Regions from separate parts of the Streptoverticillium reticulum genome, predicted to be linked through region 1. Evidence: riboswitches for the same ligand, from Rfam matches in the RefSeq annotation. Region 1 holds a riboswitch; the other holds the start of a gene.

Region 1 (7,513 bases):
GACCTCGGCCGGGGTGCCGGTGACGGGGGCCGCGCCGGGGGAGGGCAGCAGGATCAGCCGGTCCGCGTACTGGACGACGCGCTCCAGGCGGTGTTCGGCCATCAGCACGGTGGTGCCGAGGTCGTGCACCAGGCGCTGCAGCACGGCCAGCACCTCCTCGGCGGCCGCCGGGTCCAGGGCGGAGGTGGGCTCGTCCAGGACCAGCACCTGCGGGTGCGTGGTCAGCACCGAGCCGATGGCGACGCGCTGTTGCTGCCCGCCGGAGAGGGTGATGATGGGCCGGTCGCGCAGGGCGGCGAGCCCGAGCAGGTCCAGGGTCTCCTCGACGCGGCGGCGCATGGTGTGCGGGGCGAGACCGAGGGACTCCATGCCGTAGGCGAGTTCGTCCTCGACGGTGTCGGTGACGAAGTGCGCGAGGGGGTCCTGGCCCACCGTGCCGACGACGTCGGCGAGTTCGCGGGGGCGGTGCGTGCGGGTGTCACGTCCCGCGACGGTGACGCGGCCGCGGAGGGTGCCGCCGGTGAAGTGCGGAACGAGGCCGCTGACGGTGCCGAGGAGGGTGGACTTGCCGGTGCCGGAGGGGCCGACCAGCAGGCACAACTCGCCCTCGGGGACGGTGAGGTCCGCGTTGTGGAGGGTGGGGGTGTCGGCGCCGTCGTAGGTGACGGACACGTTCTCGAACCGGATCACTGTGCAGCCTCGTCGTCGTGGGTGGATTTTCTTTGCCCCTGACCCGCCCCTTCCCGTTTCCTGGGGGCTGCCGCCCCCAGACCCCCGCTGATCGCGGCTTCGCCGCTCGTCCTCAAACGCCGGACGGGCTGATTTGTGCCCGTGCCGGGCAACTTCAGCCCGTCCGGCGTTTGAGGACCGGGGGTTCGGGGCCGGGGCACCCCAACAAACGCCGGCAGCAAACCGATCAGCACCGCCCCCGCCGCCCCCAGCGGCAACACCGGTGCCGTCAGCGGGACCACACCCGGGTGCAGCGGAGCCTCCGGTGCCAGAGCCATCAGCACCGCCACCGCGATGCCCGACCCCGACACCAGCCACGCCCGCACCCCCCACACATCCGGCCGGTACCGGGTCCGAACGGACCGGCGTCCGCCCAGCAACAGCCCCCCGAGCGCGGCCGCCAGGCCGAGCAGCAGGACGGGGACGCCGTACCCGGCACCCTCGTCCGCCAGCAGCCCGTACGTCCCGGCGCACACCCCGGTCAGGCCCCCGAGCGTCAGGACGTTCGTCACGTGCCGTACGGAGCGCGGGACTTGGGCCGTGCGCCCGTAGCCCCGTGCGTCCATCGCCGCCGCCATGGCCACCGACCGTTCCAGCGCGCCCTCCAGCACCGGCACCCCCACCTGCAGCAGGGCCTTCGGGCCCCGGTCCGGGCGGCCCCGCAGGCGCCGGGCGGCGCGCAGCCGGGCCACGTCCGCGACCAGGTTCGGCGCGAACGTCATCGCGACCACGACCGCCACCCCGGCCTCGTACAGCGCACCCGGCAGGGACTTCAGCAGCCGCGCCGGGTTGGCGAGGGCGTTCGCCGCGCCCACGCAGACCAGCAGGGCGGCCAGCTTCAGCCCGTCGTACAGGGCGAAGACCAGGCCCTCCGCGGTCACCCGGCCGCCGATGCGCACCCCGCGCGCCCAGTCGGGCAGCGGGACCTCGGGGAGCGTGAGCAGCGTGTGCGTACCGGGGATCGGCGAGCCCAGGAGCACCGCGAAGACCAGGCGGATGCCGATGACGGCCAGCCCGAGCTTGAGGAACGCCCCGTACGAGCGCGCCCACGGCGCGTCCGTCCGCCGGGCCGCCACCACATAGCCCGCGACGCCGACGAGCAGGCCGAGCAGCAGGGGGTTGGTCGTCCGCGATGCCGCCGCGGCCAGCCCCAGGGCCCAGATCCACCATGCGCCGGCGTGCAGAGCGCCGCTGTTCCTCACCCGATGTTCCCTGTCCGCGTTCCTATCCGCGCCGGCGGCGGGTCTGCCAGACGGCGGCCGCGCCGAGGACGGCCACGGCCGCGATGCCCGCGACCAGGCCGGCGGAGGGCCCGCCGTCGTCCTTCTTCTTCTCCGGTCCGGCCGCGGGCCTGCTGCCGCCGCCCACCTGCTCGCCGCAGCCCGACTCCGGGTATCCGGCGATCGCGCACAGCAGCGCGGAGGAGTTGTAGCGCAGCGGCTTCGCCACCGCGGCCAGCGCCTCCCCGGCGCTCGCGTCCGTGCCGACCTGCGCGCACGCGGTGCGCGCGGCCGGCGGGGCGGCGCCCGCGGGGGCGTCCGCGGCCGTGCCGAAGTCGAGGACGACGGCCACCCGCTTGCTGCCGTCCTTCGCGGGCGTGGCGTCGCACACCGCCGCGAAGTCGGCCGCGCCCCGCGGCTTCGCCGCCTGCGCGGAGTCCTCGCTGACGGCGAAGCGGAAGCCGATCGTCTCCCCGTCGCCGGGGCGTGCGGTGGCGGGGCCCTGCGTGGCGTACGTCCAGTCCTTGCCGCCGCCCGCCGCCTGCCAGAAGGACCAGTAGCGGTAGCCGGCCGCCTGCGCGGGGGCCGCGCCGAGCACTGCGAGCATCCCGGCCGCCAGAAGCGCACCGGCTCCGCGCATCACCCGTGTCACTGCTGGTTCTTCTTCATGCGGCCGCTGAGGAGGATGCCGACGCCGACGCTGGCGATGAAGGCGGCGCCCAGGACCCACCAGCGGGTGGAGTCGCTGCCGCCGTCCTTCTTCTCCTCGGCCGACGGCTTCTCCGAAGCCGCGGCCTCCGGCTTCGGGCCCGTCGCGGCGAGCTGCTGCACCAGGTCCGCGCCGCCGAAGGCGCGCGGGTCGGCGCCCGCGGTGTGCGCGGCGAGGATCAGCTTGGCGAGGCGGCCCGGGTCGCCCGCGGCCCACTCGGCGGTCTTGCTGTCCTTGGACTGCAGCCACGCCAGCGGCTTGCCGGCCGCCTCGCGGTGCCCGCCCGCGGCGAGGGCGATCACGGCGTCGGCGGTGGCGCCGAAGTCGGGGCCCTCCGGGGCGCCCGGCATCGAGGACTTCAGCTGCCCGCCGTTCGCGTCGAGCTTCTTCGCCAGGTAGCCGGCGACGGCGTCGGCCGCAGCGGCCGCGTCCTTGGGCTTCGCGCTGTCGTCGCCCGCGCAGTCCAGCGGCTTGACGGGCTTGTCGCCCTTGTCCGGTGCACCGGCCCCGAAGCCCTTGCCGAGGGCGGCCAGGGCGGCCGCGGTCGAGGCGAGGTCGTTGGCCTGCAGCTCGCCGTTCTGCGGGAGGTAGGCGAACGCGCCGCGCTCGTCCTCCTTCTTGTCGCAGCCGAGCTGGAAGGACAGCAGCGCGTCGTACGGGCTCTTGCCGCCCTTGCCGGTGGCCTTCGCCGGGTCCTGGCCCGCGGCGGCGAAGGCGCCGGCCGCGATGGAGGTGGAGTTGGCGTCGCTGGCCGCGCCGGGGGTCATGCCCCAGCCGCCGTCCTCGTTCTGGTGCTCCTTGAGCCAGCCGAGGCCCTTCTGCACGGCGCCGTCCCGGCCGCCCACGGCGGCGAGGCCCTGCACGGCGGCGGAGGTCGCGTCCGTGAACTCGCCGGCCTTGGGGTCGCAGGCCTTGCCGGTGTCGGCCCGGTAGCCGGCGAAGCCGCCGTCGGAGCACTGCTGGCCCGCCAGCCAGTCCACGGCCGCGGGGGCCGGGGAGACGCCCACCGCGTGCTGGGCGACGAGGGCGAGCGACTGCCGGAAGACACCGTCGAACTTGGGGTCCTTGGCGCCGTACAGACCCGGGGCCGCCGGGGACGGGGAGCCGTCGGCGAAGGCCGCGGGCGCTGCGGCGGCGCCCAGCACGGCGGCGGTGGCCAGGGCCACGGCGCCGCGGCGCGCGTGGACGGCGAAGGAGGGGGCCATGGGGGTCGGTGCCTCTCGGTGTCTGTACGAGTCCGTACGGGAGGGCGTACGCAGCCGCGCGGCGGTCGCCGCGCCGGGGCGCGGGGCACCGGCCCGGCCCCGCATACCTCGACGGGTGAGCCTTTTCCGCCTCGGTACGGGTGCTCCGGCTCACAGGGCCCGGGGCCCTGCTCACGGTTGCGGGTCAGCGCCGGATTCGCACCGGCTTCCCCCGTTCCGAGGTGGGATGAAGTTGTCCCGGACACCTTAACCGGATGCCCGCATGCGTGGCGGGGCGGTTACGTACCGCACATGCGCATGCATTGCCCGTCCTGCGGGGAGCTGCTATCCCCATCTGATGGGGCATCTGATGGGACGTCAGATAGGGAGGGGTCACAGATGACCGGAATCGCCGAGCACGGACAGCTCTTCATCGGCGGCACCATGGTGGAACCGGCGACGGACGCCGTGCTCGACGTCGTCTCGCCGCACACCGAGGAGACCATCGGGCGCGTGCCGCACGCCGCGCCCGCCGACGTGGACCGGGCCGTGGTCGCGGCCCGTACCGCCTTCGACTCCGGGGTGTGGGCCGGGCTGCCGCCGGACGAGCGGATCGCGGTCGTCACCCGCATCAAGGACGCGATCGCCGCCCGGTACGAGGAGTTCGCCCGCGTCATCTCCGCGCAGAACGGCTCCCCCTACTCCTGGAGCGTCCTCGCGCAGGCGCTCGGCGCGGTGATGGTGTGGGACTGCGCCATCTCCGTGGCCCGGGACTTCCCCTACGAGGAACGCCGGGCCGGCGCGCTCGGCCCGCTGCTCGTGCGGCGCGAGCCGGTCGGGGTGGTGGCGGCCGTGGTGCCCTGGAACGTGCCGCAGTTCACCGCGGCCACGAAGCTGGCGCCCGCGCTGCTGGCCGGCTGCTCGGTGATCCTCAAGCCGTCGCCCGAGACGCCGCTGGACGCGTACCTCCTCGCGGAGATCGCCGCGGAGGCAGGGCTGCCGGAGGGCGTGCTGTCGGTCCTGCCCGCCGGGCGGGAGACCGGCGAGTACCTCGTCGGGCACCCCGGCGTCGACAAGGTGGCCTTCACCGGGTCGGTCGCGGCGGGCAAGCGCGTGATGGAGGTCGCCGCGCGCAACCTGACCCGCGTCACGCTCGAACTGGGCGGCAAGTCCGCCGCCATCGTTCTGCCGGACGCCGACCTGGACGCGGCCGTCGCGGGCATCGTGCCCAGCGCCTGGATGAACAACGGCCAGGCGTGCGTTGCCCAGACCCGCATCCTGGCCCCGCGCGTCCACTACGCGGAGCTCGCCGAACGGTTGGCCGCGGCCGCCGCGGAGTTGACCGTCGGCGACCCGCTCGACCCGGCGACCGCGGTCGGCCCGCTGGTGACGCGGCGGCAGCGCGACCGCTCGCTGGAGTACATCGCATTCGGGAGGGAGGAAGGAGCCAAGATCCTCGCGGGCGGCGGCCGTCCGGCCGGCCGGGAGAAGGGCTGGTACGTCGAGCCGACGCTCTTCGGGGACGTGGGCAACGCGATGCGCATCGCCCGCGAGGAGATCTTCGGCCCGGTCGTCTGCCTGCTGCCCTACGAGGACGAGGAGGAGGCCGTCGCGATCGCCGACGACTCGGACTACGGGCTGTCGGGCAGCGTGTGGACGGCGGACGTCGAGCGGGGCGTGGAGGTGGCGCGCAGGGTGCGCACGGGGACGTACTGCGTGAACACCTTCAGCCTGGACATGATGGGGCCCTTCGGGGGCTACAAGTCCTCGGGGATGGGTCGGGAGTTCGGGCCGGAGGGGTTTGCGGAGTATCTGGAGCACAAGACGATTCACCTGCCGGCGGGGTGAGGGGTGAGGCGTTACGAGCTCACAGGAAAAGGGTTTGAGCGAGGCGGCGACCCGCTGCTACTTTCGTGGCGGACCGTGAAGTCGTCGTATGGAGGTGAGACCCGTGAACACAGTTACCCATGGGTGCTCCCTCAACCCGTCACGGTCCGGCGGCTGACGTTCGGTGTCGCCAGGAGCGCCTGAGATCGAGGCACTCCTGGAAAGGGACTCCGATGAACACGAAGCCTTTCACATCCGGCCTGAGCGAGAACGCGGTGAGGATCACGCGCGTCGCGGACAGGCAATGGCATGCACTGGATGACGACCTGGTGGTCGGCCGCGGACATGCGGAACACCGGCCCGACGGGCGCTTGTTCGTCAGCATCGACGCCTGGCACGACGCCACCTTCGACCGACTCGCCGAGGCGATGCTGGCGGAATTGCCGGCGCCGCTGTACACGGTGGTCGACGAAGCGGACGTCGAGTTGACGGCCGGCTGGCGCCGGGCCGGTTTCACGATACGGCGCCGCGAGCGGGAGTATGCCGTGCCGACCGACCCGCGGATCACAGGGCTCGAAGAAGTCCTGCCGCCTTCGGGCGTGACGATCGTGCCCGCCGGTCAGGCGGACGAGGGACTGCTGCGGGCGGTGGACCGCGCGATCCGTGACGAAGTCGAGGCGACCGTCGGGTGGCACTCGATGCCCGCGGAGGTGATTCCCCGCCCCGAAGGCGACACCATCGTCGATCCGTCGAAGTACGCGGTGGCCGCGGTGCCGGACCGCTACCTGGGTCTGATCCGGGTGGTGACGGTGAACCGGCCGCGCATCGGGCTGGTCGCGGTCCGGGCCGGCGAGCAGCGCCGCGGCATCGCGCGGGCGTTGGTGGCCCACGCGCTGGGGACGCTGCACCGCTCCGGGTTCGCCGAGGCCTGGACCGAAGTCCAGGAGTCCAACCGAGCAGCCTCGGCGCTGTTCGAGGGCCTCGGCGCCCGGCCGATGAGCAGCAACCTGGAGCTGGTGCGATGACGAAGAACAAGAACGTCATCGAAGTCGAGGGCAAGGTCGTCGAGTGCCTGCGCAGCGCCATGTTCACGGTGGAGCTGGAGAACGGCCACCAGGTGCTCGCGCACATCAGCGGGAAGATCCGCAAGAACTACATCAAGGTCATGCTGGAGGACCGGGTGCTGGTGGAGCTCCCGCCGTACGACCTGACGCGCGGCCGGATCGTGTTCCGGTACCGGAACTGAGTGCTCCGCGGAGGGGTGGTGGGTCAACTGCGGGCTCGTTGTGGCTGGTCGCGCAGTTCCTCGCGCCCCTTCGGGGCACGATCACGCACCACACTTCGCCAAGCCCGCTCAGGTGAACCCGCCCGGCCGAACGTGACTGATGACGGCCGGGCGGGAGGCGGCCTGCGAAGTGATCGGCGCCTCGGGAGTGGAGCGCGTGCTTCCGGCAGCGGAAACCCTTGTGAACGACCCCTGAAAGTCAGGGTTTCCGCTGCCGGAAGGAATGCCACCGCTTGGCGGTTGCGCCGGTCGGCTCCGACCTCCGGTCAGCGGATGGCGGGCGTACGACCGTGCCGCCAGTCGTCGATGCGCTTCCGGATGCCGGACACCATGGGGAGGTTGTCCACTTCCTGGGGGGCGAACCAGCGGACGTCTGTGGACTCGTGGGAGACCGCGAGCTCCTGGGCGGCAGGGACGGGCTGGGCGAGGAAGCAGACGGAGAACTCCTGCCGTACCTCGCCGTCGTCGTAGGCGAAGACGTGCCGGGGGTTGCTGTACGTGCCGATGATTCCCGTCACTTCGACGTCCAAGCCCGTCTCTTCCTTGGTCTCTCGTACGG
Region 2 (7,513 bases), 2.7 Mb from region 1:
CCAGCGCGATGAGGATCGAGCCGATGACGGCCTTCGGCAGCGACTTGCCCGGGTTGCGGGCCTCGCCGGCCATGTTCAGCGGGGACTGGAAGCCGTTGAACGCCCAGACGATGCCGGAGAGCGCGACCGCGGTGAAGACCGAGCTCCAGCCGTTCGGGGTGAAGCCGCCGGCCGACTCGATGTTGTGCGTGTCGAAGTGCGACAGCATCAGCGCGCCCGCGGTGAGCGCGGGGACGACGACCTTGAAGATCGTGATCGCGTTGTTGGTCTTCGCGAACAGGGTGATCGCGAACCAGTTGAGGAAGAAGTAGAAGAGCAGCAGCACGGAGGCCAGCGCGACACCGCTGCCGGTCAGCTCCTTGCCGTCGTAGAGGGACTTCGCCCACTCCCACTTCCAGGAGCTCATGTACTGCACGGAGGCGGTCGCCTCGCCGGGAATGACGGAGACGATCGCGATCCAGTTGGCCCAGGCCGCCAGATAGCCGGCGAGCGAGCCGTGCGAGAGCTGGCCGTAGCGGACCATGCCGCCGGCCTTCGGGAACATCGCGCCCAGCTCACTGTAGGTGAGCGCAATGGTCAGTGCGACGGCCGCTCCGATGACCCAGGCGAGGATCGCCGCAGGACCGGCGATGGCCGCGGCGCGCTGGGCGCCGAAGAGCCAGCCGGAACCGATGATCGACCCGAGGCCGATGGCCGTCAGGGCCACCGGACCGAGCGTCCGGCGGTAATTGGAGTGCGAACCCGCTTCGGTACTCAAGCCCCGGATCTCCTTTTCTTTCTTACTCCCCCACGGCAGGACACAAACCGCGCCATCGTACGAGCGATTTCGCCGAGTTGGTTCCGCAAAATGGCTCTGACCTGGGCGTCTGTGAGTTTTGCAACACCGGAAGGGCCTCTTCCATACCGGGGTGAACCCAGACAGAAGGGGCCGTTCCTACCCGCTGGTACGGACCATGACAAGGGGTTTCCGGAGCCCTGGAACCTGACTGCGAAGTCAGTTCATGTGCACGTCACGGCTACTTCACCGGGAGGTGGTAAGCGACGCGATAGCGCTCGGCGAGCATCACCACGTCCGCCGTCTCGACCGGACAGCCGCCCGCGAAGTACGTCCGCGAGACCACCAGAACGCAGTGCCCGGGCACCCCGCCGAGCGCCAGCGTCTCCTCCGCGAGACCCGGCCGGGCGCCCACCTCCTCGGTGACGTTGTCCACGACCAGGTCGATGGCGGCCATCCGCTCGACCACGCCGCGGCCCGCCAGCGGCCCCTCCTCGGGCAGCATCACGGGTGTACGCCCCGTGACCGTCAGAGGCTCCCAGGAGGTGGAGAGCATCACGGGCTCGCCGGCGGAACGGAACAGGTAGTGCGTGCGCATCACGCGGTCCCCGGGAGTGATCCGCAGCCGCCGCGCAATGGCCGCGTCCGCCATGCCCTGCTCGCTGCGCGACTCCCAGGTGCCGCCGACCCGCTCGTCGGCCTGCTCCTGCCGGAAGGGCGTCGAGTCGCCCAGCGCGCGATACCCCGTGCGCACCACGGCCCGCGGCACGGGCTGCTCGCGGACGTACGTCCCGGACCCGGAACGCCCCTCGACCAGGCCCTCGGCCATCAGGACCTTGCGGGCCTCCAGGGCCACCGTGTCCGAGACGCCGTACTGCTCCCGGATCCTCGCCTGGGAGGGGAGCCGGGTGTGCGGCGGCAGCTCGCCCGCCACGATCTTCTGGCGCAGATCGCCGGCCACACGGAGATATGCGGGCTGGTCACCGAATGCCACGTCCACTCCCAAGGGGTTGACAGTCCGCAACAGCTTGGCAACCGTCGGTTGCGGAGCGCAACTCTAGGCCAACGAATCACCGGATGTGGTGAATTGCAGGTCGGCGGTGCGTAGTTGAGAAGCAGCGGCACATGCGGGGAGCACGCACCGGGAGCACTTCTGCATCGATGCGGGGCGGGTCGCGGTCACGGGGAGTCAGGAACGCGAAAGGGCCGGACCCGAAGGACGCTGCTGGCTAATTCGGCCCCTGCTTTGCCCCGTCGAGCATCAGCTCGACGGGGCAAAGTCGCGCGAAGTGGCTGGTGCGGGTGCGGGCTCGTGGTGTGCCGGTGAGATGGGCGTCGATGCGGGTGAGGTTGAGGGCTGCTGCGGTGAACTGGTGCTGGAGACTGGTCTTCGCCAAACCCCGGTAACGGGATCTGCGCAGGCCGCAGCGCCCGACGGCCTGCGAGATGGTGCCCTCGACACCGGCGCGGATCTTGTAGCGCTCTTTCCAGGCGTCGGTCTGCTGCTCGGCGCGGATGCTGCGGATGGCGTCGTGTTCGGCCCGGTGCTGCCGCAGCATGATCTCCCGACCGCGGCTGGAGGCCGACTTGATGCATGAACGCCGGTCGGGGCAGGGGCCGCAGCGGCTGTCGGGAAACCGCACACGGATCACCGGCAGGCCCTTTGAATCGGTGCGGGGATACCACTGCGTGGCGGTGGCCCCGCTGGGGCAGGTGGCCTGCCTGCGTTCCCAGTCGATGGTGAACGCGTCCAGCCCGAAGGCGCCGTTGGCCTGGGCCGAGGTGTTGCCGGTCAGCGGCCCGTGCAGTTCGACGCCGTGATCGTTGCGGGCGGCGAGGACGCGGGCGGCGGTGGGATAGCCGGCGTCCACCCAGTGCTCGCTGGGCAGGCAATTTCTGGCCGCGAGGGACGTGTGGATCTCGTCGTTCATCATGCTGTCCGCGACCGTGGCCACGGTGGTCGCCACGTTGGTGACCAGGTTCGGCACGTCCTCACCACAGGTCTCGGTGAGATGGACTTTGTACCCGTCCCACTTGGTGTCCCGCTTGACACCGACCCGAGCGTCCAGGTCATAGGGGGTGACCAGGCGCATCGCGCCCGGCGGCCGGTCTTTTGGGTCCCTGCACCTCACCTCCCCCTCCACCACCGAGAACTCCTGCACCCACACTCGGCGCAGGGCCTCTACTTCCTGAAGCTCGTGCAGTCCCGCCGGGGCATCGGCGGCGCGGACCGCCTGGAGCAGGTGCATGCCGTCCCGGCCGATTCGGGCTCCCACTTCGTCTCGCTTCGCGCTGGCTTTGGGAAACCGGGAGTCCTCGGCCCGCGTGGCGTAGTGGCGGAACCAGTCCGGCCCCGCGACCTGCACCAGCCAGTCGCCAGCGGTCTGCGCAAGAGCGTTCAGCGCCGCCCGCAACGTCTCCGCCACCAGTTCCAGCCGACGCAGGTCACGTGCCGACGACAGCACGTGCGAGGAGTCCGTCCGGGCCCGGCCCGCGCTCTTGAGCAGCCCCTTCTCCCGGGCCGCGGCCAGCACACCATCCAGCACCCGACGCCCGCCGTCCGAGGCGGCCAGCCGGTCCCGGAACTCCGACAGCACCGAGAAATCGAAGCCTGGATCGTCGAGTTGAAGCCCGAGCGCGTACTTGTAGTCGATCCGCGCCCGAACCGCCTCCGCGGCCTGGCGGTCGGTCAGCCCCTCAACGAACTGCAGCACCGACACCAGAGCCAGCCTGGCGGGAGACCAGGCAGGCCGGCCACGCACAGCAAACAGATCCGCGAAGTCCTCGTCACGGAACAGCACCCCGAGCTCGTCCCGCACCCGGATTGCCAGGCTCCCCTTCGGGAACGCGGCGCGAGCCACCCGCACCGTCTCTGCCGGAATCTCCCCCGGACCCTTCGGCTGCATCGACATCGACACCCACCCCCCCCGTGCGCAAAAACGTCGGTCCCCACGACCACAACCGGGTTATGAGGACCGACGTCACGCGAGAGACCGAATAGACCAACAGCGTCCCGAAGGTCCGGCCCCGAAGGCGCTGCGGCCGTCAGACGTTGAAGCGGAACTCGACAATAAGCCTTTTATCTGCAGAAACGCGGGCGCATCCAGCACCTGTCCAGCACGGTGCATTCACGGCCAAGAATTTGCACATGTTCCGTCAGATGTGTTGCCAAAAACCGGAAAAGCCCAGAACGCCTGCAGGCCGAGAGTCCGGCCGGGGCGCGCAGCGAGTGGGCGGCGATGCTGGTGTCGGCGTTGTCAGTGAACTATCCCTTGCGGAGGTGAAGGATACCCGCCGCGAACTCCACTACCTCCAGTCCTCACTGGACATCGCCGTGCGCGTCGGCGATCACCTTGCCCTGCTCGGCGGACAACAAGCGGGCCAGCCCGTCCTTCTCCCGCTCGGCGAACTGAAGGGACCGCATCAGGACCCGGGCACGGTGCTGCGGGGTTCACTAGCCCCAATCGAGTTGCGCGTTGGCGGCGTTGGCGATGACCGCTCCATCTCGGTACAACTCGCGGGACACCAGGGCCTGGACCTCGCCGGTGTTGGGACCGTACACCTCGCCGTGCGCCCCTGAGGTTCCCGGGGTGTGCTTGCCGCCGAAGAAGTGAGTCAACTCGCGCACGGAGGCCCGTTCATGCTCGCGGACCATGGCTGCTTGCTCTCTCAGGAGGGATCCGGGGATGGTGCGCCGCCCCCGGCATACGTACGCGGGTGGCGTACGCATGCCGGGGGCGCGAGATCGCGTATGGTCAAAATCCTGTCAGAGGGTGGGTTCGCCACGGTCGTGGGTACACACCGGTGCCATGCGCGTCAGCCCCACCCTCGTGGACAACACGGAACATCCCGCGGCCGGTATCCTGACTCCCGGATCAGCGCGCGCCGTCCACGTTCCCGGCGTCCAGCTCGTCAGTGGCGTCCTGCTCGACGGCGCGCTCCCCAGTCGCCGTGAGGGGACCGTGCCGGATTCACACCGACTTCCCTGCACTGCGGGTCGTACGCGGCTTCACGGAGCCGAGTCACCCTCCGCCTGCATCTCGGGTGCGGCCTCTGCTGCGGTCTCCAGCAACATGAAACTCCTGGCGCCGACGCACCCCCGGCACTAAGCTCGATGATCCCTTCTCCGCACCCGGACAACCTGAGCACTCCACGTCGTACAGCACCCCAGGAAGAGCGGTACCCCTCTGATGAGCGCAGGTGGCGCGGCACAGACGCCGGACCCGAGACTCGCCGAACTTGCCCGCACCTCACGTAACTTCGGTTTCCTGTACGACCATCTGCCGCTGCTCGTCGCTTATGGCTCGGGCGCCGAGGCCAATGTCTTCACCGACCCGAACACCTCGTTGATCAAGTCCCGGCAGTTCGGTGAGGCACTCGCTTCCGATCTGGTGCGCCGGGGTCGTGTCCAGTTCGCCGGGAGCAAGCAGGTCGAGCGCCTGGCAGCCCTCGATAGGGAAGGCTATCTGCACGGCAACGTGGGACCCGCGTTCCACGAGGTCCGCGTTCTCGGCAACAAGGCCAACCACGACGACTATGACGCCCCGGACGATGCCTTCCGAGCCCTGCGGACCTGTCACCGGCTCGGCGTCTGGTACCACCGACTGATCACCGGGTCCCGCGAACAGCACACGTTCGTTCCACCGGATCCGGCACGCACACCGGCCGCGCAGAACACTGCCCTGCGCGCACAGGTGGAGGAGACCCGGCGCGCGCTGGAGGAGGCTCGTCTCACTTACGAGGGTCAGGCGTCCCAGGCACAGGCAGAACAGGCCGCCCGCCTCACGGCGGAGCGGGAACTCGCCGACGCAGCGACGGTGCGCGAGGAGCTCGCCCGCCAGGTTGCCGCCATGCACGATCAGCTCGCGGCGCTCCAGCAGGCTCAGTCCGCGGCCGACGCCCGGCTGTTGCGCGAGCAGGTCACCAACCCCAGCGCCGCCTCCGAGGCGGTGGCCGAGCGTGCCCGTCTCCTGGAGAACGCCGAGCAAGCGGCCCGCGAGCCCCTCACCGAGGCGCAGGTGCGTACCCGTCTCGACGAGATGCTCATCGACGCGGGCTGGAGCGTCCAGGACGCGGGCGGCAACCTCAACCTGTACGTCCAGGGGGACCGGCGCGGCAGCGGTGTCGCCGTCCGCGAGACGACCACCGCCACAGGCCGCGCCGACTACGCCCTGTACGTGGAGCGGAAGCTGGTTGGGGTGATCGAGGCCAAGCGGGAGGGCGCCGACCTGACGGCCGCCGAGGCTCAGGCCGACCGGTACGCCGACCACCCCACCGAGGCGCAGCAACGTCTGATCGCCTGGCGCACCCCGCTGCCGTTCCGCTACGTGTCGGACGGTGGCGAGACCCGGTTCCGCAACACCCTTGACCCCGACTCGCGCAGCAGGCGGATCTTCTCCTTCCACCAGCCCCGCACCCTGTCCCGCTGGATCCGCCAGGCCGAACAGGACCCTCAGGCACCCTCCTACCGCGCCCGACTGCGCCTGCGCATGCCCGACCTAGACGAGCGCCCCCTGCGCCCCGCCCAGATCAAGGCGGTGCGCGGCGTGGAGCAGTCTGTGGCGCTGGGCAAGGGCCAGCAGGGCACGGGTCAGTCCCGCTCCCTCGTACAGATGGCGACGGGCGCCGGCAAGACGTACACGGCTGTCACGTTCTCGTACCGGATGCTCAAGTACGCGCAGGCCGAGCGGGTCCTGTTCCTGGTGGACCGGAACAATCTGGGCGCCCAGGCGCAGAACGAGTTCGAGAACTTCACGACGCCCGACACGAACCGCACCTTCGCCGACCTGTTCAACGTGCAGCGCCTGGGCGCCGAGGGCATGAACCCCTCCGCGAAGGTCGTCGTCTCCACGGTGCAGCGCCTCTATATGGAGCTGACGGGCGCGACCGTCCCCGCCACGCAGGGCGAGGACGGCGAGGAGGAGTACGCGTACGACGTGGCGGGCGACATCCGCGTCGGCTACAACCCCGGCATCCCGCCCGAGTCGTTCGACCTGATCGTCGTGGACGAGTGCCACCGCTCCATCTACGGCAAGTGGCGTTCCGTGCTGGAGTACTTCGACGCGCCCGTCGTCGGCCTCACCGCGACACCCGTCGCGCAGACCTTCGGCTACTTCAACGGGAACCTAGTCAGCGAGTACACGTACCCGGAGGCGGTCGCCGACGGCGTCAACGTCGACTTCCAGGTGTACGAGATTCTGACCCGGATAACCGGTGAGGGCGGCGTCATCGCGCGCGGCACCATCCCGGTCCGCGACCGCCGCACCCGCCGTCAGCGCTACGAGGACTTCGACGAGGACGTCTCCTACGGAGCGACGGAAGTCGGCGTCGGCGTGATCAGCAAGGACCAGCTACGGACTGTCGTCCGCACCTTCCGCGAGCGTCTGTTCACCGAGATCTTCCCCGAGCGCGCCAAGCGCGACAAGGAGACCGGCGAGCTGCTGTGGGACGAAATATACGTCCCTAAGACGCTCGTCTTCGCCAAGAACGACAACCACGCCGAGGAGATCGTCGAGGTCATTCGCGATGTCTTCGGCAAGGGCAACGACTTCTGCGCGAAGATCACGCACGCGGCGAAGAAGCCTGCGGAACGGCTCTCCGACTTCCGCAACCTGCCGCAGCTGCGCATCGCCGTCACCGTGGACATGATCGCCACGGGCACCGACGTCAAGCCCCTCGAATGCCTGCTCTTCCTTCGGGACGTCAAGAGCTGGGCCTACTTCGAGCAGATGAAGGGCC

Evidence for each region. A riboswitch is a leader RNA that binds a small molecule or an ion and turns the genes downstream of it on or off. The one in region 1 is predicted to bind cobalamin.
Region 2: another riboswitch for cobalamin. It lies ahead of ACMATS_RS14085 (aldehyde dehydrogenase family protein); the one in region 1 lies ahead of ACMATS_RS27015 (prenyltransferase/squalene oxidase repeat-containing protein).

Annotation. Positions count from the first base shown of each region.
Region 1 is NZ_CP179755.1:5,865,067-5,872,579, forward strand. Features, by position in the region: gene ACMATS_RS27000 (ABC transporter ATP-binding protein) at 1-690, opposite strand, end outside; gene ACMATS_RS27005 (CbiQ family ECF transporter T component) at 687-1,931, opposite strand; gene ACMATS_RS27010 (SCO2322 family protein) at 1,954-2,592, opposite strand; gene ACMATS_RS27015 (prenyltransferase/squalene oxidase repeat-containing protein) at 2,598-3,863, opposite strand; cobalamin riboswitch at 3,981-4,118, opposite strand; gene ACMATS_RS27020 (aldehyde dehydrogenase) at 4,242-5,690, shown strand; gene ACMATS_RS27025 (GNAT family N-acetyltransferase) at 5,903-6,694, shown strand; gene infA (translation initiation factor IF-1) at 6,691-6,915, shown strand; gene ACMATS_RS27035 (NUDIX domain-containing protein) at 7,221-7,513, opposite strand, start outside.
Region 2 is NZ_CP179755.1:3,150,518-3,158,030, forward strand. Features, by position in the region: gene ACMATS_RS14070 (APC family permease) at 1-757, opposite strand, end outside; gene ACMATS_RS14075 (GntR family transcriptional regulator) at 1,017-1,769, opposite strand; gene ACMATS_RS14080 (IS1182 family transposase) at 2,005-3,687, opposite strand; partial or broken gene ACMATS_RS14085 (aldehyde dehydrogenase family protein) at 3,975-4,430, opposite strand; cobalamin riboswitch at 4,633-4,761, opposite strand; gene ACMATS_RS14090 (DEAD/DEAH box helicase family protein) at 4,966-7,513, shown strand, end outside.